Regions from separate parts of the Streptomyces sp. NPDC057302 genome, predicted to be linked through region 1. Evidence: riboswitches for the same ligand, from Rfam matches in the RefSeq annotation. Region 1 holds a riboswitch; each other region holds the start of a gene.

Evidence for each region. A riboswitch is a leader RNA that binds a small molecule or an ion and turns the genes downstream of it on or off. The one in region 1 is predicted to bind cobalamin.
Region 2: linked by a shared signal. The riboswitch ahead of ACFUPX_RS17630 (prenyltransferase/squalene oxidase repeat-containing protein) and the one ahead of ACFUPX_RS08670 (ABC transporter substrate-binding protein) in region 1 are both predicted to bind cobalamin.
Region 3: linked by a shared signal. The riboswitch ahead of ACFUPX_RS27350 (cobalamin biosynthesis protein) and the one ahead of ACFUPX_RS08670 (ABC transporter substrate-binding protein) in region 1 are both predicted to bind cobalamin.
Region 4: linked by a shared signal. The riboswitch ahead of metE (5-methyltetrahydropteroyltriglutamate--homocysteine S-methyltransferase) and the one ahead of ACFUPX_RS08670 (ABC transporter substrate-binding protein) in region 1 are both predicted to bind cobalamin.

The regions. Positions count from the first base shown of each region.
Region 1 is NZ_JBHUZJ010000008.1:52,544-56,995, forward strand. Features, by position in the region: gene ACFUPX_RS08655 (MFS transporter) at 1-81, opposite strand, end outside; gene ACFUPX_RS08660 (alpha/beta fold hydrolase) at 260-1,795, opposite strand; gene ACFUPX_RS08665 (sulfotransferase) at 1,968-2,999, shown strand; cobalamin riboswitch at 3,102-3,231, shown strand; gene ACFUPX_RS08670 (ABC transporter substrate-binding protein) at 3,282-4,452, shown strand, end outside.
Region 2 is NZ_JBHUZJ010000021.1:59,360-63,811, forward strand. Features, by position in the region: gene ACFUPX_RS17630 (prenyltransferase/squalene oxidase repeat-containing protein) at 1-2,665, opposite strand, end outside; cobalamin riboswitch at 2,772-2,924, opposite strand; cobalamin riboswitch at 2,984-3,060, shown strand; gene ACFUPX_RS17635 (hypothetical protein) at 3,209-4,452, shown strand, end outside.
Region 3 is NZ_JBHUZJ010000045.1:641-5,092, forward strand. Features, by position in the region: gene ACFUPX_RS27335 (helix-turn-helix domain-containing protein) at 1-407, shown strand, start outside; gene ACFUPX_RS27340 (hypothetical protein) at 452-997, shown strand; gene ACFUPX_RS27345 (DUF397 domain-containing protein) at 1,235-1,450, opposite strand; cobalamin riboswitch at 1,695-1,829, shown strand; gene ACFUPX_RS27350 (cobalamin biosynthesis protein) at 1,934-2,875, shown strand; gene ACFUPX_RS27355 (cobyric acid synthase) at 2,872-4,380, shown strand; gene ACFUPX_RS27360 (putative cobaltochelatase) at 4,448-4,452, shown strand, end outside.
Region 4 is NZ_JBHUZJ010000021.1:80,858-85,309, reverse strand. Features, by position in the region: gene ACFUPX_RS17715 (3-hydroxybutyryl-CoA dehydrogenase) at 1-649, shown strand, start outside; cobalamin riboswitch at 911-1,129, shown strand; gene metE (5-methyltetrahydropteroyltriglutamate--homocysteine S-methyltransferase) at 1,300-3,621, shown strand; gene ACFUPX_RS17705 (NACHT domain-containing protein) at 3,746-4,452, shown strand, end outside.

The DNA.
Region 1 (4,452 bases):
CGACACACCGGGGATCGCAAAGCACAGCTGCAGTGCGACGCGGTGACGGGCTATCAGCTGGCTCGGGCTGACGGTGTCCATGAGGGCGCGAGCTTCCGGAGGCGAGATGGCGGGCGTATCCACGTACCCTAACCTCGCCCTGGCGCCGCCCGGTTGTGGTGATCACTTGGCACTCGTAGCGGAACTCGTATCGGCACTCGTATCGACCTGCACGGCACGGTCGCCGACGGAGCCGTTCGCGCAGCTTACGGGACAGCTCTCAGGCCCGGCAGGACACGTCGTGCCTGGGCAGTCTGCCGTCGGCGAGATAGGCGTTGACCTGCGCATCCGCGCATGCGTTGCCGTAATCGCCGTAGATTCCGTGCTGGTGGGCGCCGGGCAGGGTCACCAGGCGGGAACGGGACCACCGTTCACGGACCTGGCGTGCGCCGGAGTAGGTGGTGCGGGTGTCGCCCGTGGCATTGACCAACAGGGCCGGAACGTCGTTGTCGACCACGGTCGGCGCCTCCGCCGGAGCGTCCCAGAACTCGCACGCCGTGATGTTGTACGACAGAGGAGCGGCGAAGGGGTGCTTCTTGCGGCCGGCCTGGATGTCGCGCCAGTAGCTCTCGGTCCCACGCTTCGTCGCGACGTCTCCGCACAGGATGGCGGCCTGCGCGCTGCCCTGCTGCGAACCTGCCTCGGTGGTCATGGCTGCGAGCAGCTCGGACAGCCCCGCTCCCGGCTCGACGTGCTGTCCGTCGGCGGCGCGTGCGAGTGTTCGGGTCGCGGTGGCCAGCTCGGTCCGAGACGTGCCCGAGTCGCTGCCCAGACCGCTGAAGTGGACGAGGGGAACGAAGTGTTCGTCGACGCGGAAGTCACCGACCCGTAGGGGCTTTTCGGCCGCGGCCTGTCGTATGCCGCGCACGGTGGCCAGCACGGCGCCGGTGGTGCGGCCCAGGGCGAAGGTGTCGTGCCTGGCGGCGGTCCAGGCCGCCCAGGCGTGCAATGCCCGTTCGTTGGCATCCGTGGAGTCGGCGAGCAGGGTCTGGGTGTACCGGGCGGGGTCGATGACACCGTCCAGCACCATCCGGTCGGTCCGCCCGGGAAACAGCTCGGTGTAGACCTGACCCAGGTAAGTCCCGTACGAGTAGCCGAGGTAGGAGATCCGCTGCGCGCCCAGCGCGGCCCGGACGACATCCATGTCCCGGGCGGTGTTGCGGGTGGTGACATGGGGCAAGACGTCTGCGTTCGTCTCGCGACACCGCTTGGCCAGCTCGCGCTGACGGGCGACCGACTGCTTGAACCCGGCCCGGCCCTTGCCGGCCGAGAAGACTGTGGAACCGATGTCCCAGCCGCAGTTCAGCGGTGTGGAGCGGCCGACGAAGCGCGGGTCCAGGCCGATGAGGTCATACTTCCGAGCCACCTTCCCCATGGCCGCGCCGACCGTGAGCGGCATGTCGAGACTGGGCCCGCCCGGACCGCCGTTGTTGAGCATGAGGGGGCCCACGCGGTGTGCCGGATCGGTGGCGCGCAGGCGGGAGACGGCAATGGTCAGGGTTCGGCCGTCGAGATCGGAGTAGTCGAGCGGCACGGTGAGGTCGGCACACTGGGCGCCCGCGGCATCCAGCTTGTGCCCGGTGGTGTCGTCGGGGCCCAGCGCGCAGTCATGCCAATTGATGTCCTGGGCGTGGTACTGCCCGAGCCCCGATAATTCCTGGACTGGATCCAAGGCCGTGACGGGTGACGTTCCCGCTGCCATGGCCAGGATCGCGACGACGCCGACGGCCGCTTGCCTACCTCTGATGATCTGCATGTACCGCACGCTAGGCGCGTCATCGCCAGGTATCGCTGCGGGCACCCCCCGAGTCTTGCCTAGGGATAGCCCTACTGACGCATGCCACCTGTTGCGCCGGGCGCCGATGTGCTGAGGTGGGGAAAGCCCTGGAACAGCCGCCCTGTGCCCCCGGAGAGCGACCTTGCGCAGCTTGACGTTTGTCATCGGTACGGGCCGCAGTGGTTCCACCGCGCTGTCCCGCATCCTCAACTCCCATCCCGACGTGCTCAGTCTCAACGAGTACATGGCTTCGGTCGGTGACGTGGCCTTCCCCGAAGGCCGCGTATCGGGTGCCGAGTTCTGGGAGACCCTGTTCCGGCCCACCTCGTACTTCGCGAACATGATCCGCAGTGGGGTGCTGATGCCGGAGTTCCTCTACACCCGCAGTCCGGGGCGGTATCGGGCGGAGACCGACGGCATCCCCGCTCTCTCCCTCATGGTGCTGCCGCACCTCACCGATGACCCGGACGGCCTGCTCGACGAGATCGGTGCGGCGGTCGTCGGCTGGCCGGAGCGTGCCGCTGCCGCACATCACGAGGCGCTCTTCGAGCTGCTGGCCACACGGTTCGGCCGCACCGCGGTGGTGGAGCGCTCCGGTTATTCGACGGGCTGGGCGGCGGGGCTTCTCTCCGCCTTCCCGTACGCGAAGTTCGTGCACCTCTTCCGGGACGGCCCGGACTGTGCGCTGTCCATGAGCCGCCACCCCGGGTATCGCACCATCACTTTGCTGCGTGAGATCAGGGAACGGACAGGTGTCGACAACTTCGGCGACCTGACGGAGGAGCAGGTACGTTCCCTTCCCCCGGACCTGGCGCCCCTGCTCGAAGACACCTTCGACGCCGCACTCGTACGGGACCGCGAATTTTCCCTGCGACGGTTCGGCCGACTCTGGTCCGAACTGGTCGTCCAGGGCACGCAGTTCATCGGCAGCCTGCCCGAGGGTCGGCGCATGACGCTCGCCTACGAGGACCTGCTCGACACACCTCAAGAGGAACTCGCCCGTCTCGCCGCGTTCGTCGGGGTCGAACCGTCCCCGCGGTGGCTGGACAGCGCGTGTGCTCAGCTAGACAACAGCCGCCGCGGCTCCGCCCGCAAGCAGCTGTCGGCCGCGGAATTCCAGGACCTGAGGGACAGCTGTGCCGCGGGCACCCGAGCGCTGGAGGGGAAGTCGGCGGATGCGTGACGGCTCTGTCGTCCTTCAGGTCACCCGGGCCGATGGCCGGGAGGGGCCGGGGTGAGGTGCTCCTGGCGGCGTGCGCCACAATGAGCGCACGAGGCGACGGGGACCAGGAAGCCGGTGCGAATCCGGCGCGGTCCCGCCACTGTGACCGGGAAGCGATCCTCCCGCACGCCACTGACCGCGGTACGCGGCCGGGAAGGCGGAGGCGAGCGACGATCCGGGAGCCAGAAGACTGACCCGTCGCCGGTCCAACGTAGGGGCGAGGACACCCCGGAGAGGATCGATGTGACGACGCATGCCCGGACGGAGCCGGTGCGCGGATCGCAGCCAGGCAGGCGAGGTGTGCTGGCCGCCTCAGGCGCCCTGGCGCTCGCCGGGAGCGGCCTGCTCGCCGGCTGCGGCGGTGACACCAAGGACGGGGGAGGCAGCGACCGGTTCCGCGCCGCGTTCACGTCCGGCGGCTCGCAGGAGACCCTGGACCCGCACGTCGCACCGAACTTCGTCGACCAGGCCCGCGCCAAGGCCCTCTACGACACACTCGGTACGTACGCGGACGACATGTCGCTGCGCGAGAGGCTCGCGGAGTCATGGGAGAGCGACACCTCGGGGACCCGTTGGCGCATACGCCTGCGCAGGGCGACGTTCCACGACGGGAAGCCGGTCACCGCGAAGGACGTCCTGTACAGCTACCGCCGCGCCGCCGACCCCGAGACCGGATCGCCCTCGCAGGTACTGCTCTCAGCGATCGACTTCACCGCCAGCAAGGCAGACGGAACGCGGTCCGTCGTCTTCGTGCTGAAAGCGCCGAACTTCGAGTTCCCCACCGTCTTCGCTGGCCCCGGCACCGAGATCATCCCGGCCGGGACGACCGACTTCCGTAAGCCGGTCGGCTCCGGTCCCTTCACCTATGTGTCGTTCACCCCCGGCGGCACGGCCCGCTACCGGAGCTGGAAGGACCACTGGGACGGAGCCCCGCACATCGCCGAGCTGGAGATCGTCCCCGCCAACGAGGAGTCGGCTCGGCTCAACGCCCTGCTGTCCGGGCAGGTGCACTACGGTGCCGACATGTCCGGCTCCTCCGTGGAACGGCTGAAGAAGGACGGCTCGACGCGGCTGCTCACCGCGGAGCGGGCGACCACGCAGCAGCTGCTTCTGCGCACGGGACGCGCGCCGTTCGACGACTCCCGCCTGATCCGTGCCGTGCAGCTGGGGCTCGACCGTGAAGCGCTGGTGCGGATCGCGCTCGCCGGGCACGGCGAGGTGGGCAACGACCTGTTCGGCCTCGGCCTGCGCGGCTACCCCGAGGACCTGGAGCCCCGGGAGCGGGACGTCGACGAGGCACGGAGACTGGTGAAGGACGCCGGAGCGGACGGCCTGCACATCACCGTGGAGACCAGCTCCGTGGATGCCGCGTGGGAGCCCGCAGCTGATCTGATGGCACGCCAGCTGGCCGAGG
Region 2 (4,452 bases), on a different contig from region 1:
CGTCCGGTGAGGTCCCGTCAGCCGGACCGCCCGAGCCGTCGCCGCCCGGTGTGACGATGTCGGGCGTGGCGTTGCCGGACGGTCCGCCGGTGGAAGGCCCGGGTGACTGAGGCGTTGTGCCGTCCAGGTCCCGAACCAGCGTGCCGAACGAGGTGCCCACCGCTCCGCCCAGGCCCTGCGTCGACGCCCGGACATCGGAGCCGCGCTGCCCGTCCGCCGCCACGTTGAAGCCGCCGTCCGTGTTCTGCTGGCTCGCCAGGAACTTGCGGGCCTTCTTGATCTCGGCGCCGTACGTCGCCGCGTCCAGAGACAGCCCTTGAACCGCGAGGGCGGCGGAGTTGACCGAGTTGCCCGACGCGCCGGGGAAGCCGCCGTCCGTCAGCTGCTTGGAGGCGATCCAGGCCAGGGCTTTGTCGACGGCCTTTCCGGAGCCGGCGTCCTTCACCAGGTCCAGGGCCATGGCGGCCATCGCGGTGGAGTCCACTTCGGAGTCGCCGGTCGAGGGGATGAGGCTCGGCCAGGCGCCCGACGACTTCTGCAGGCTCGCCAGGTAGGCGGCCGGGGCAGCGGCCGCCGTGTTCTCCCCGGCGCGCAGCTGGGCGATGACGCCGAGGGACTGCGAGAACACGGAAGGGGCGTACGTGTAGGCGCCCTTGGCGGGGCAGCTGCGGTCCGGGGCCTGACTCGGGGCCTTGCAGACCGCCTTGTCGAGCGCCGCGATCAGGTCCTGACCCGCGAAGTCGCGCGGGTCGCGGCCGACAGCCTGCGCGAGCACCGCCACCTTGCCGAGCGAGCCGCCCGAGGCGTGCGAAGTACCCACACCTGTCCAGTCGTTGACGGTACGGCCCGGCGACGAAGCGTCCTTGCCCTTGTCGTCGAGGAAGTCGACGATGCCGCGCAGCACGTTGTTGCCGTGGCCGGTGGCCGCCAGGGCGTAGGCGCCGTCGATGGTCAGGCCGTAGTCGGCGAAGCCCGTCCCGGCGATGTTCTCGTAGTAGTGGCCCTGCTTGAGGCGGGAGCCGGCGGTGAGGTAGGCCGTGCCCTTCTTCAGGTCCGGGCCCTCACCCTTGGCCCAGGGCGGGTTCGGGCCGCCCGTGCCCGGAGGGTCGGAGGGGTCGGCCGGGTCCGACGGATCGGTGGTCGGCGGCTGCGGCGGGTCCGGCCGCTTGGTGGTGAGGGCGGCGAGGCTGGTGCGGGCACCGGCGAAGGCGGCGCTCCACGTCGGGTAGATCTCCGGCTCGGTCGCGCCTTCGTCGGAGCCGAACCCGCCCGCCTTGGTCTGCTGCCGCGACAGCCAGGAGACCGCGGCGTCCGCGCGCTTCGTGTCACCGAGGAGACGCAGCGCCTGGGCGGACTTGCCGGTGGTGTTGACGTCACCGGTGGCCACACCCGCGTAGGCGCCGAAGGCCCCGCTGGGCAGCTGGGCGGCGCGCAGGTTCTTGCGGGCCTTGGTCACGGCCTCGGAGTGCCCGCCGGCCTGCTGGAGAGCGATCGTCGCGTACGGCGTGGTGGCGGGGTCGCTGTAGTTGCAGGAGTCGCCGTCGCGGATCAGCGTGGGGCTGAAACCGCCGTCCTTGCACTGATGGGTGGCCACCCGCGCGACGGCGGCAGCGGGCGGACGAACCCCGGCGCGCTGGAGCGCGAGCACGGCGAGTGCCTGCGTCTCCACGTCCCCCACGTCCGGGAAGTCGCCCTTGGCGACGCATCCCGACGTGCCGCCTTCGGTGCACGCGCTCTTGGCGAGATCGCCCGCCAGGTCATGGCCGCCGAAGGAGCGCGGATCGCCCTCGGTGCTCACGGCGAGCAGAGCGAGCAGCGCGGCCCCCGAGGGGCTCGGCGCTTTGCCGCTGCCCTGCGGGTAGGCGAACTCGTCGCTGTGCGCGGCGAGATAGGACTTCATCTTGTCGAGCGTCCCGCTGCCGCCACCGGCGGCGGCGAGGGCGAGCGCGGTCTGGGCCGTCTGGTAGAGATTGGGGCCCTCTGCGCCCTCGTCCTGCAGGTGGTCGCCGTCGGTGAGCCTGCCCTTCAGCCACTTCTGCGCCGCGGGCAGGTCGACCTCGCCGGGATCGACGTCGGGCGGGGTGTCACCGGGATCGCTCTGGCCGCCCGCGCGGACCTGGGCGGGCGTGAAAGAGGGCCCGCCGCCGGCGCCGTCCGGGTCGGTCGGCCCGAACACCCACGCCTCGACCGCGCCGTTCTTGGGCTTCTGGCTCATGGCACCGAGCGGGCTGTACGTCCAGTAGTCCTGCCCCGGTGGTGCGATCCAGTACGACCAGTACGCGGACGCGGGCGGGGTGAGCTTGCACGCCTCCTCGCCCTTGGTCGGGTACTGGCCGCCGGAGTCGAACTCGGCATGTCCGAGGCGGCAGATGAAGGCGGGCCCGTCGTGCTCGGTGCCGACCGTACTGAAGCCGGCTTCGTGCAGGAGGTCGTAGCCGGTGGTGGGACTCGCGTCGCAGCCGCGGACGAGGCCACCACCCCAGTCGGAGAAGTCCACCGCGACGACCGCCCCCTTGGACGGGGTGCAGTTGGCCATCGGATCGGCGGCCGCGGGAGTGGCGTGGTGCAGCGTCAACGCCCCACCACCCACCGACAAGGCGGCCGCGCACAGCAGCGAGACGCATCTCGCGCGTATTCCCCGGCCCGGTCTGTTGCTGGTCCCCACCACTGCCCCCTGGACGTTCACCGTGGCAGAGGTGTGCGTGACCGGCGGTCCGGGGCCGTAGCCCGCACAGAGGAACCGTCCGTACCACGCCGTAGTCCGCGACGGCGTCAGTGCTTGTCCCCAGACCAGGTAATCCGGCTCGTCCGCCGTGCAGTTGAGATGCGCGGCGAACCTACGGTTGCGGGTCAGCGCCGGAATTCGACCGGCTTCCCCTGGTGGCTGAGCTTAGATTCGGGCGAATTAGAGCACAGTTACGAATGAGGTGACAAGGGTGTGCGGGACTTGTGATGTTCGAGTAACGTCCCGTGCTGCCGAGCGGGGGAATCTGGTGCGACTCCAGAGCTGACGCGCAGCGGTGTGGACCGGCCGGAGGGCCGGAACAAGCCCGAATGCCCGACCGGCCCTGCAAGCAAGGACGTCGCACCACGCGCTCGGGCGACGGCCACGTGCCACCTGGCCTGGCCCTTCGTACACTCCCGTACTCGGCGCCGACCGGCGGAGGGACGTGCGGCCGACGCCCCCTCTTCCCGGGAGCACCCCGCCATGACCTCCACCCACGCGGCCCGCCGCACGCTGCTGGCCCTGCCCGCCGCACTCACCGCCCTCGCCCTGACGGCGCTGCCCGCCGCCGCGACGGCCTCGCCCGCCCAGATAGCCACATCCAAGACGAACGGCGTGTCCTACCTCAGATCCCTGCAAGGCGCCGACGGCTCCTACGCGGGCGCGGGACTCTCCAATGAATGGGCCTTCTCAGCCTTCGCCGCGGCAGGAACGGCGGCCGTCGACGTCATACCCGGCGGCGATGCCACCAAGAACGCCCGCACCGTCTACCGCAACCACCTCGCGGCCGCGGGCTGGCCGGGCACGTCGCCGGTGGTCACCGACTACGAGCGCGGCATCATCAACGCCTACTCGGCGGGCATCGACCCGGCCCGGGTGTCGGCGAGCCGCAACCTGATCGCCGACACCTACGCCTACTGGCAGAACTCCGCGCCCGGTTACTGGGGCACGCCCACCAACTTCAACGGCACGGTCTTCGCGCTGCTCTCGCTGGGCGGGGCCAAGACCCAGGCCGGAGCCCAGCGGGTGCCGCAGGCGCTCCTCGACAAGTCGGTCGCCACGGTCCGCGCCAACCAGCACGACGACGGCGGCTGGAACTTCAGCAAGGCCGAGGGAGATCCCGCCGCGCTCGCCGCCGCCAGCGACATCGACATGACCGGCGCGGCCATGGCCTCCCTGTGCGTCTCCGGCGTCCCCGCCGCCGACCCCGCCGTCACCAGGGCCAAGAGCTTCCTGAAGTCGAAGCTCATCAACAACTCCGGCGCCTTCGACGCCATGTTCGGCGCCAACACCGACTCCAACGGCTGGGCGGTATCGGGCCTCAACGCCTGCGGCATCAACCCGCAGACCGGCGACTTCCTGACCCGGGCGGGCAAGACGCCGGTGGACTTCCTCATCGCCCAGCAGTTCAAGCCCGGCGGCGGCTTCAAGTACCTGCCCACCGACACCACTCCATCCGCCTACGCCTCCATCGACGGCCTGCGTGCCGTCGTGGGTGGCGGCTTCGCATCGGCCCCTCCGGCCCCGGCCACCGTGGGCGCTTCGCGTTGGGTGGCCACCACTGGTTTCACCCCGGGCACCCAGACGAACCTCGCTCTGACCGTGGACGACGGCACCTCGCTCAAGGTCTGCTCCGTCACCTTCACGCCGACCGCGTCAACGACCACCCTCGGGGCGGTCGTTGACGCGGCAAGCAGCTCCGCGGTGCCGGCGGGTTGCATCACGGC
Region 3 (4,452 bases), on a different contig from region 1:
TGCGGACACTGCGCCAGGAGCGCGCTCTGGAGGGTGAGAACCCGCCGTGGACGTTCTTCATCGTCGACGAGGCCGCACTGCACCGGCAGGTCGGCGGACCGCGCGTGCAGCGGGCCCAGTTGCAGCGCCTGATCGACGTATCGACGCGCCCGAAGGTGTCCCTCCAGGTTCTGCCGTTCACGGCGGGCGCCCACTACTCCACGCTGAGCAGCTTCATTCTGCTCGGCTTCTTCGACGACGAGGACCTGCTCTACCTGGAAGCCCAGGGGAACCAGTCGATCCGTGACGACCACGAGCTGATCGTGCGGCACCAGGAGTGCTTCGAGGCTCTCCGCGAGACCGCGTACGCAGGAGAGCAGGCCATCGACCTGATCAATCGGGTCAGGGACGGCATTGACAGCAGCTGATCTTCCGGACCCAAGGAGTCCGGGAGGAGCGAGGAGGCCTCAAGATGCCAGCCGCGTTGCGAGAGTGGTGGCGGGGGGTTCTGGCGGCCATCAGGCAGGCGCCGTGGCGTAACGGCGGTTCGGGTGGTGCGCAAGGTGCCGGTGGGGCCTCCACCGGCACGGCCGACGATGCCGACGCCGACGCCGCTTCCGAGCAGCCGACGGCGTCCGGCCCCTCCTACAACCAACTCGTCCGCGAAGCGATGACCGACCAGGGCCGCACGGACCGGATGGACACGCTGGACCGCCATCGCACGGACGACAACGTCCGGATGTTCACGACCAGGATCGTCTACTGCACCGGTTGCATACTCGTCCTGGCGCTGACGCTCACCGGAGTGCTCGTCGTTCTGGCCGTCGTGGGCATGACGGGCTTCTGGACGGTCGGATCGGTGATCGCCCTCTTCTCGGCCCCCGTCGTCGCACTCAGCCGCCAGCTCACCAAACTGATCTCGCAGACAGGGGCGACGCCCACGCTCAGCGACGACCGCCGTGCTGTGGTTCCCGCCCAGCAGTCCGAGCCCAGGGCCGAGGCCGATGATCCTGCCTGAACTCGGCCAAGCCCCACCAGAGCCCCATGGACACCGCGGCCGCCATGGCCGCGGAGGACCAGACGGCCAGCCGTGCGGCCGTGCCCTCGACCAGCTGGGAAGCCGCCGCGCCGACCAGCGTGGCCGCCGCGCCGAGCAGCACACACCCCGCCACGACCGCGACGACCCCTGCTGGTTTCCGCTTCCCCCCGCGCACACCGTTCACCAAGTGCCGCGCTTCAGCGAGATGACGCTCGGTCATCCTGCTCCCCCTCCCTCTCCCCCCGCGCCGACGAAAGCGCTCAGGAACGCCTGCCAGCGCCCGACGGAGAAGACGACATGTGGCGCCGAGGGGTTCTGCGAATCACGGACGATCACCGCCTCCCGCACGAAGGCGACTTCGACGCAGTCCCCGTCGTACCCGCTGAAGCTGCTCCTGCGCCACAACCGTCCGGACGACTTCTCATTGCCCACGCCGACCTCCCCCTACCAGAGAGCCGGTGTCCGCACGATAGCGCCGTGATGTCGGCGGGCCGACAGGTCCGCCGAGAACCACCGCACCACGTAACGACCCGGACCAAATGACTCTTGGACCGCTCTCCGGTTGTCGTGTTCCAGTCTAGGAAAGTTCAATTTCCAGGCCTAGGGAAAAACCGGCCTCATGTGGGCCTCGGCACACTCTCCCGTCCCAGGTCAACGGCAAGTTGACGGGCGTTCGCGGGCGTGGTGGACTGCCGGAGCCATTACGGCGGCAGGAGAGGAAGCCGGTGTGAATCCGGCGCGGTCCCGCCACTGTCATCGAGGGTTCGACTCCTCGGAAGCCAGGAACTCTCCCCGCCGGTCACGTCGAACCAGGGCGCGGACACCCTGAGTGAGGACATATCGCCATGCGCGGCCGCCCGTTGCCGGTTCCTGTGACCCTGCTCGCTCCCCTTCACGTACCGGCCGGCTGAACCCGTGCGTGCCGATCGCGACTTCGCGTACGGCGCTGCCGCCGGCCTCCTCGGTGATCTGTTCCTCGGCGATCCTCGCCGCGGGCATCCGGTCGCCGCGTTCGGGCGGGCCGCGGGCGCTGTCGAGCGGGTGCTGTGGCGTGACCACCGCGGGTGGGGCGCCCTGCACACCGTGGTGTGCGCCGGGGGCGCGGCCTGCGCCGCCGTTCTCGCCTCTTCCCTCGTACGGGACGCACGTGCCGCATCCGTCGCGCTGACCGCCGCCACGACCTGGGCCGTGGTCGGCGGGACCTCCCTTGGACGTGAGGCGCGGGCCATCGGCGGTGCGCTCGCCGCCGGGGACGACGAGGTGGCGCGGGAGCGGCTGCCGCATCTGTGCGGGCGCGATCCGCAGGCCCTGGACGCCGACGGCATCGCGCGGGCCGTGGTCGAGTCCGTCGCCGAGAACACGTCCGACGCGGTGGTCGGCGCCTTGGTGTGGGGGGCTCTGGGCGGGGTCCCCGGCCTCGTCGCCTTCCGGGCCGTGAACACGCTCGACGCCATGGTCGGGCACAAGTCCGTGAAGTACCGGCGCTACGGGTGGGCTTCCGCGCGGCTCGACGATGTCCTGGGGTGGCCGGGCGCCCGGCTCACCGCGGTACTCGCGGCCGTCGCCGGGGATGCTCCCAAGGGAGCGCTGCGGGCCTGGCGGGACGATGCCGCCAGGCATCCGAGCCCCAATGCGGGGCCGGTAGAGGCCGCCTTCGCCGGGGCGTTGGGGGTGCGGCTCGGGGGGACGCTCTCGTACGGAGGCCGGGTGGAGGAGCGCCCCGTCCTGAACACGGGCGGGCGGGCCGTCGAAGTGGCGGACATCGAGCGGGCCGTGCGGTTGTCGCGACGGGTCGGGCTGCTGGCCCTGGGGGTCGCGGCAGTGGTCAGCACTATGCGGAAAGGCGGCGCCTCATGAGTGGCGGACTGCTCGTTGCCGGGACCACCTCCGACGCGGGCAAGAGCGTCGTCACCGCGGGGATCTGCCGGTGGCTGGCCCGCAAGGGCGTCTCCGTCGCGCCCTTCAAGGCGCAGAACATGTCCCTCAACTCCTTCGTCACGCGCGAAGGCGCCGAGATCGGGCGGGCCCAGGCCATGCAGGCGCAGGCCGCCCGGGTCGAGCCGAGCGCGCTGATGAACCCCGTACTGCTCAAGCCGGGCAGCGACCGCAGCAGCCAGGTCGTCCTCATGGGCAAGCCCGTGGGCGAGATGACGGCGCGCGGCTACCACGGAGGGCGGCAGGAAGCGCTGCTCTCGACCGTCGTGGGATGCCTCGAAGAACTTCGGGGCAGCTATGACGCCGTGATCTGCGAAGGCGCGGGCAGTCCCGCCGAGATCAATCTGCGGCGCACGGACATCGTGAACATGGGGATCGCGCGGGCCGCCCGCTTCCCCGTGGTCGTGGTGGGAGACATCGACCGCGGGGGCGTCTTCGCCTCCTTCTTCGGGACGACCGCGTTGCTGAGCGCCCAGGACCAGGAGCTGGTCGCCGGGTATCTCGTCAACAAGTTCCGGGGCGACGTCTCGTTGCTCGAACCGGGGCTCGACATGCTCCTCGACCTCACCGGGCGGCGCACGTTCGGTGTCCTGCCGTTCCGGCACGGCCTCGGCATCGACGAGGAGGACGGGCTGCGGGTGTCCCTGCGGGGCGCCGTCCGGGAGTCCGTCGTCGCTCCCCCGGTCGGTGAGGACGTGCTGCGGGTCGCCGTCTGCGCCGTGCCCCTGATGTCGAACTTCACGGACGTGGACGCCCTGGCCGCCGAACCGGGCGTCGTCGTACGGTTCGTGGACCGGGCCGACGAGCTCCTCGACGCCGACCTCGTGGTCGTACCGGGAACACGCGGCACCGTCCGGGCACTGGAGTGGCTGCGCCAGCGCGGTCTCGCGGACGCCATCGCGCGGCGCGCCGCCGAGGGGCGTCCCGTGCTCGGGATCTGCGGTGGCTTCCAGGTGCTCGGCGAACACATCGAGGACGACGTCGAGTCGCGGGCGGGGGCCGTGGACGGCCTCGGACTGCTGCCCGTGCGCGTGCGCTTCGCGCGCGAGAAGACCCTGGCACGGCCGGTCGGCGAGGCCCTCGGTGAGCCCGTCGAGGGGTACGAGATCCATCACGGCGTCGCCGAAGTCCTGGGCGGAGAGCCCTTCCTGGACGGCTGCCGCGTCGGCGAGGTGTGGGGCACGCACTGGCACGGCTCGCTGGAGAGCGACGCGTTCCGACGCCGCTTCCTGACCGAGGTGGCCCGCGCCGCCGGGCGCCGTTTCGTGCCCGCGCCCGACACCAGCTTCGGGGCGCTGCGCGAGGAGCAGCTCGACCTCCTCGGCGACCTGATCGAGGAACACGCGGACACCGACGCGCTGCTCGGCCTGATCGAGAACGGCGCCCCCTCCGGCCTCCCCTTCATCGCACCCGGGGCGCCCTCATGACCGGCGGAGGCGGACGGCTGAGATCCGCTGTCCCCCGCCCCGCCCTGAACCACGTAATGGAGGCCTTGTGAG
Region 4 (4,452 bases), on a different contig from region 1:
CTTCACCGGCAGCCTCGACGACCTGGCCGACCGCCAGCTCGTCGTCGAGGCGGTCGTCGAGGACAGCGCGGCGAAGACGGAGGTCTTCGCCGCCCTCGACAAGATCGTCGAGGACCCCGACGCGATCCTGGCCACCAACACCTCCTCCCTCCCGGTCATGCGTCTGGGCATGGCGACCCGGCGTGCCGACCGTGTCGTCGGGCTGCACTTCTTCAACCCCGTTCCCGTCCTTCCGCTGGTCGAGATCGTCTCCTCGCTGCACACGGCGGCGCGGACCGTCGCCGCCGTCGAGGAGTTCGCCACGCACGGCCTGGGCAAGACGGTCGTCCGGTCCAAGGACAGGGCGGGCTTCGTCGTCAACGCGCTGCTCGTGCCCTACCTCCTCTCCGCGATCCGGATGACGGAGTCGGGCTTCGCGACGGCCGCCGACGTCGACGCGGGCATGGAGCTGGGCTGCGCGCACCCGATGGGGCCGCTGAAGCTGGCGGACCTGATCGGCCTGGACACGGTCGCCTCCATCTCCGCGTCGCTCTACGAAGAGTTCAAGGAACCCCTGTACGCGCCGCCGCCGCTGCTCCGGCGCATGGTGGAGGCAGGGCTGCTGGGACGCAAGAGCGGCCGCGGGTTCCACACCTACGACCGGGGCTGAGGGGCCCGGGTCCGCCGCCGGGGCTGAGGGGCCCGCGGCTGCTGTGAGCGGGGGCGCGGAACGGACTGGTGATCCGTTCCGCGCCCCCGCACGCGTTGCCCCGGGCCGGGGTCGGGCCGGGTGCGGGCCGGGGTCGGGCCGGGTGCGGGCCGGGGTCGGGCCGGGTGCGGGCCGGGGTCGGGCCGGGGTCGGGCCGGGGTCCGTGTCTCACCTCACGGTCCGGAATGTGATCAGTACTGCCCAAGAAGCCGACCACCCCTTAGCCTGACCAGTGCAGCTGGTTCGCCCTGTCCGCCAGGCAGACGCGTCGCAAGAGGGAACCCGGTGGGAATCCGGGACTGCCCCGCAGCGGTAAGTGGGAACGACCGCCGTCATACGCACTGGATCCGAGCGCGGATCCGGGAAGCGACGGCCAGTAGGAACCTGTTTCGGCAGGTGTGCCCGCGAGTCCGAAGACCTGCCCGTTGCCCGTACGTGACCCCTCACGTGCGGACATCCCGGTGACCTCGTGGGCGGGTCGGCGTACAGATCAGGTGGAGTACCGCAGCACCGCGCCGACGGCGCGTGTTCGGTCCGCCGGATTCGTCACCCCTTCGCGTCCGTGTCCCGTCCCCGGGATCTCAAGGAGTCATCTCGCGAAGGAGATTTCCGTGACATCGAAGTCCGCAGCCGCGGCAGCACGCGCCACCGTGTACGGCTACCCCCGCCAGGGCCCGAACCGGGAACTGAAGAAGGCCGTCGAGGGGTACTGGAAGGGCCGCGTCAGCGCCGACGCCCTCCGGGACACCGCGGCGCAGCTGCGCCGGTCCACCTGGCAGCACCTGGCCGCCGCAGGCATCCATGAGGTGCCGACCGGTGACTTCTCGTACTACGACCACGTCCTGGACACCAGCGTCATGGTCGGCGCCATCCCCCGGCGGCACCGCGAGGCCGTCGACACCGACGCGCTCGACGGCTATTTCGCGATGGCCCGCGGCACCCAGGACGTGGCGCCGCTCGAAATGACCAAGTGGTTCGACACGAACTACCACTACCTCGTACCGGAACTCGGCCCCGACACCGTCTTCACCGCCGACCCCGCCAAGCAGGTGGGCGAGTTGAAGGAGGCCATCGCGCTCGGCCTCGCGGCGCGCCCGGTCCTCGTCGGCCCGGTCACCTATCTGCTGCTCGCCAAGCCCGCGCCCGGCGTGGCCGCCGACTTCGAGCCGCTCACCCTCCTTGACCGTCTGCTGCCCGTGTACGCCGAGGTCCTCGCCGACCTGCGCGCCGCGGGCGCCGAGTGGGTGCAGCTCGACGAGCCCGCCCTGGTCCAGGACCGCACCCCGGCCGAGCTCAACGCCGCCGCCCGCGCCTACCGCGACCTGGGAGCCCTCACCGACCGCCCCAAGCTCCTCGTCGGCTCCTACTTCGGCAGGCTCGGCGAGGCCCTCCCCGTCCTCGCCAAGGCGCCGGTCGACGGCCTCGCGCTGGACTTCACCGAGGCCGCCGCGAGCCAGCTCCAGGACCTCGCCGCCGTCGGCGGACTGCCCGGCAAGCGTCTGGTCGCGGGCGTCGTCAACGGCCGCAACATCTGGATCAACGACCTGGAGAAGTCCCTGTCCACGCTGGGCACGCTCCTCGGCCTCGCCGACCGGGTCGACGTCTCCGCGTCCTGCTCCCTCCTGCACGTCCCGCTCGACGCCACCGCCGAACGGGACATCGACCCGCAGATCGCCCGCTGGCTGGCCTTCGCCCACCAGAAGACCGCCGAGATCGCCACGCTCGCCCGCGGCCTGGCCCAGGGCACGGGCGCCATCACGGCCGAACTCTCCGCCAACCGCGCCGATCTGGCGTCCCGCACGGGATCCGCCCTCACCCACGACCCCGCCGTGCGCTCCCGCGTCGCCGCCGTCACCGACGCCGACGCCCGCCGCGCGCACGCCTACCCGGAGCGTGCGGCGGCCCAGCGGACCCGGCTCGGCCTGCCGCAGCTGCCCACAACAACCATCGGATCCTTCCCACAGACCACCGAACTGCGCACGGCGCGGGCCGACTTGCGCGCCGGGCGCATCGACACGACCGGCTACGAGGAGCGCATCAAGAACGAGATCCGCGAGGTCCTCGCCTTCCAGGAGAAGGCCGGCATCGACGTCCTGGTGCACGGCGAGCCCGAACGCAACGACATGGTGCAGTACTTCGCCGAACAGCTCACCGGCTACCTGGCCACGCAGCACGGCTGGGTCCAGTCGTACGGCACCCGCTATGTGCGCCCGCCGGTCCTGGCCGGCGACATCTCCCGGCCCGAGCCGATGACGGTGCGCTGGACCTCGTACGCCAACTCACTCACCGACCGCCCCGTCAAGGGCATGCTCACCGGTCCGGTCACCATGCTCGCCTGGTCCTTCGTCCGCGACGACCAGCCGCTCGGCGACACGGCACGCCAGGTCGCCCTCGCCCTGCGCGACGAGGTCAACGACCTGGAGACGGCTGGCACTTCGGTCATCCAGGTCGACGAGCCCGCGCTGCGCGAGACCCTGCCGCTGCGCGCCGCCGACCACCCCGAGTACCTGGAGTGGGCCACGGAGTCCTTCCGCCTCACCACCAGCGGCGTCCGGCCGGACACGCAGATCCACACCCACATGTGCTACGCCGAGTTCGGCGACATCGTCCAGGCCATCGACGACCTCGACGCCGACGTCATCAGCCTGGAAGCCGCCCGCTCGCACATGCAGGTGGCCCGCGAACTCGCCGAGCACGGCTACCCGCGCGAGGCGGGACCCGGCGTCTACGACATCCACTCCCCGCGCGTACCGAGCGTGCAGGAGGCAGCCGCCCTGCTGCGCAAGGGACTTGAGGCCATCCCGGCCGAACGGCTGTGGGTGAACCCCGACTGCGGCCTCAAGACCCGCGGCTGGCCGGAGACCAAGGCCTCTCTGGAGAACCTGGTCGCGGCGGCGCGCGAGGTACGAGCGGAGCTGCCCGAGCGCGCCTGACCCGAACGCGCGGAGCGGGGCGGCCATTTGCAGCCGAATGAGCCGCCCCGTTCGCCCCGTTCCGTCATGATGGAGGCGCTGGCCGTTCCGTCGCGGAGCTGGGAGGGGACCGGTGCCCAGGGGGATGAGTTACGCGGATGCCGTGCGGCTGCTCGGCGGGTCGGAGAGCCCCGCGCTCGCGGCCCTCGACCGGCTGACCGGAGGGGCGCTCCTGGTGGCCACCGGCGGCGGCTCCGCACTGGCGCTGAGCCTGTTCGACGCCCGGGGCGAGCTGGCGAGGCTGAGCCAGTCCCTGGTCGCCGGCCTCGCCGAGCGCTCTCGGGGCCTGGGCCGGTTCGACCGGACCCAGCGCCTTGCCGCGGCGCACGCCGTGGTGGTTCTCGCCTCGTACTTCGACACCCTGAAGGACCTCGATCTGCCCTTTGACAGACGGGAGTTGAACTTCGGCAGGACCGAGGCCGTACTCCTGGCCACCGGCCGGTCGCCGGAGTCCGGACGGCTGGCCGCCCTCGCGGACGAGCTGCTGCGCGCCGAGGTGCCGATGCCGGCACCGCACCGCCCCTACGAGTGGGAGCTCGTCGCGCTGACCGGGTTCTACCGCAGGCTGTCCGAACAGCTCCTGGAGTACGTGTCCGGCTGCGCGGCCTGGGAAGCCGTACCGGAGCCGGAACGGGAGGAGGTCCGGGCCGGGTTGGTCGACTCGGCTCCTCAACAGGCGGTGTCCGCCTACGAGATCATGTACCGGCGACTGGCGGCGGAGTGCCCCGAGGTGGCCGTCTGGGTCAACGTCATCGACCACCAGGCCACCCGATACGAGGTCCGCCGACTCGA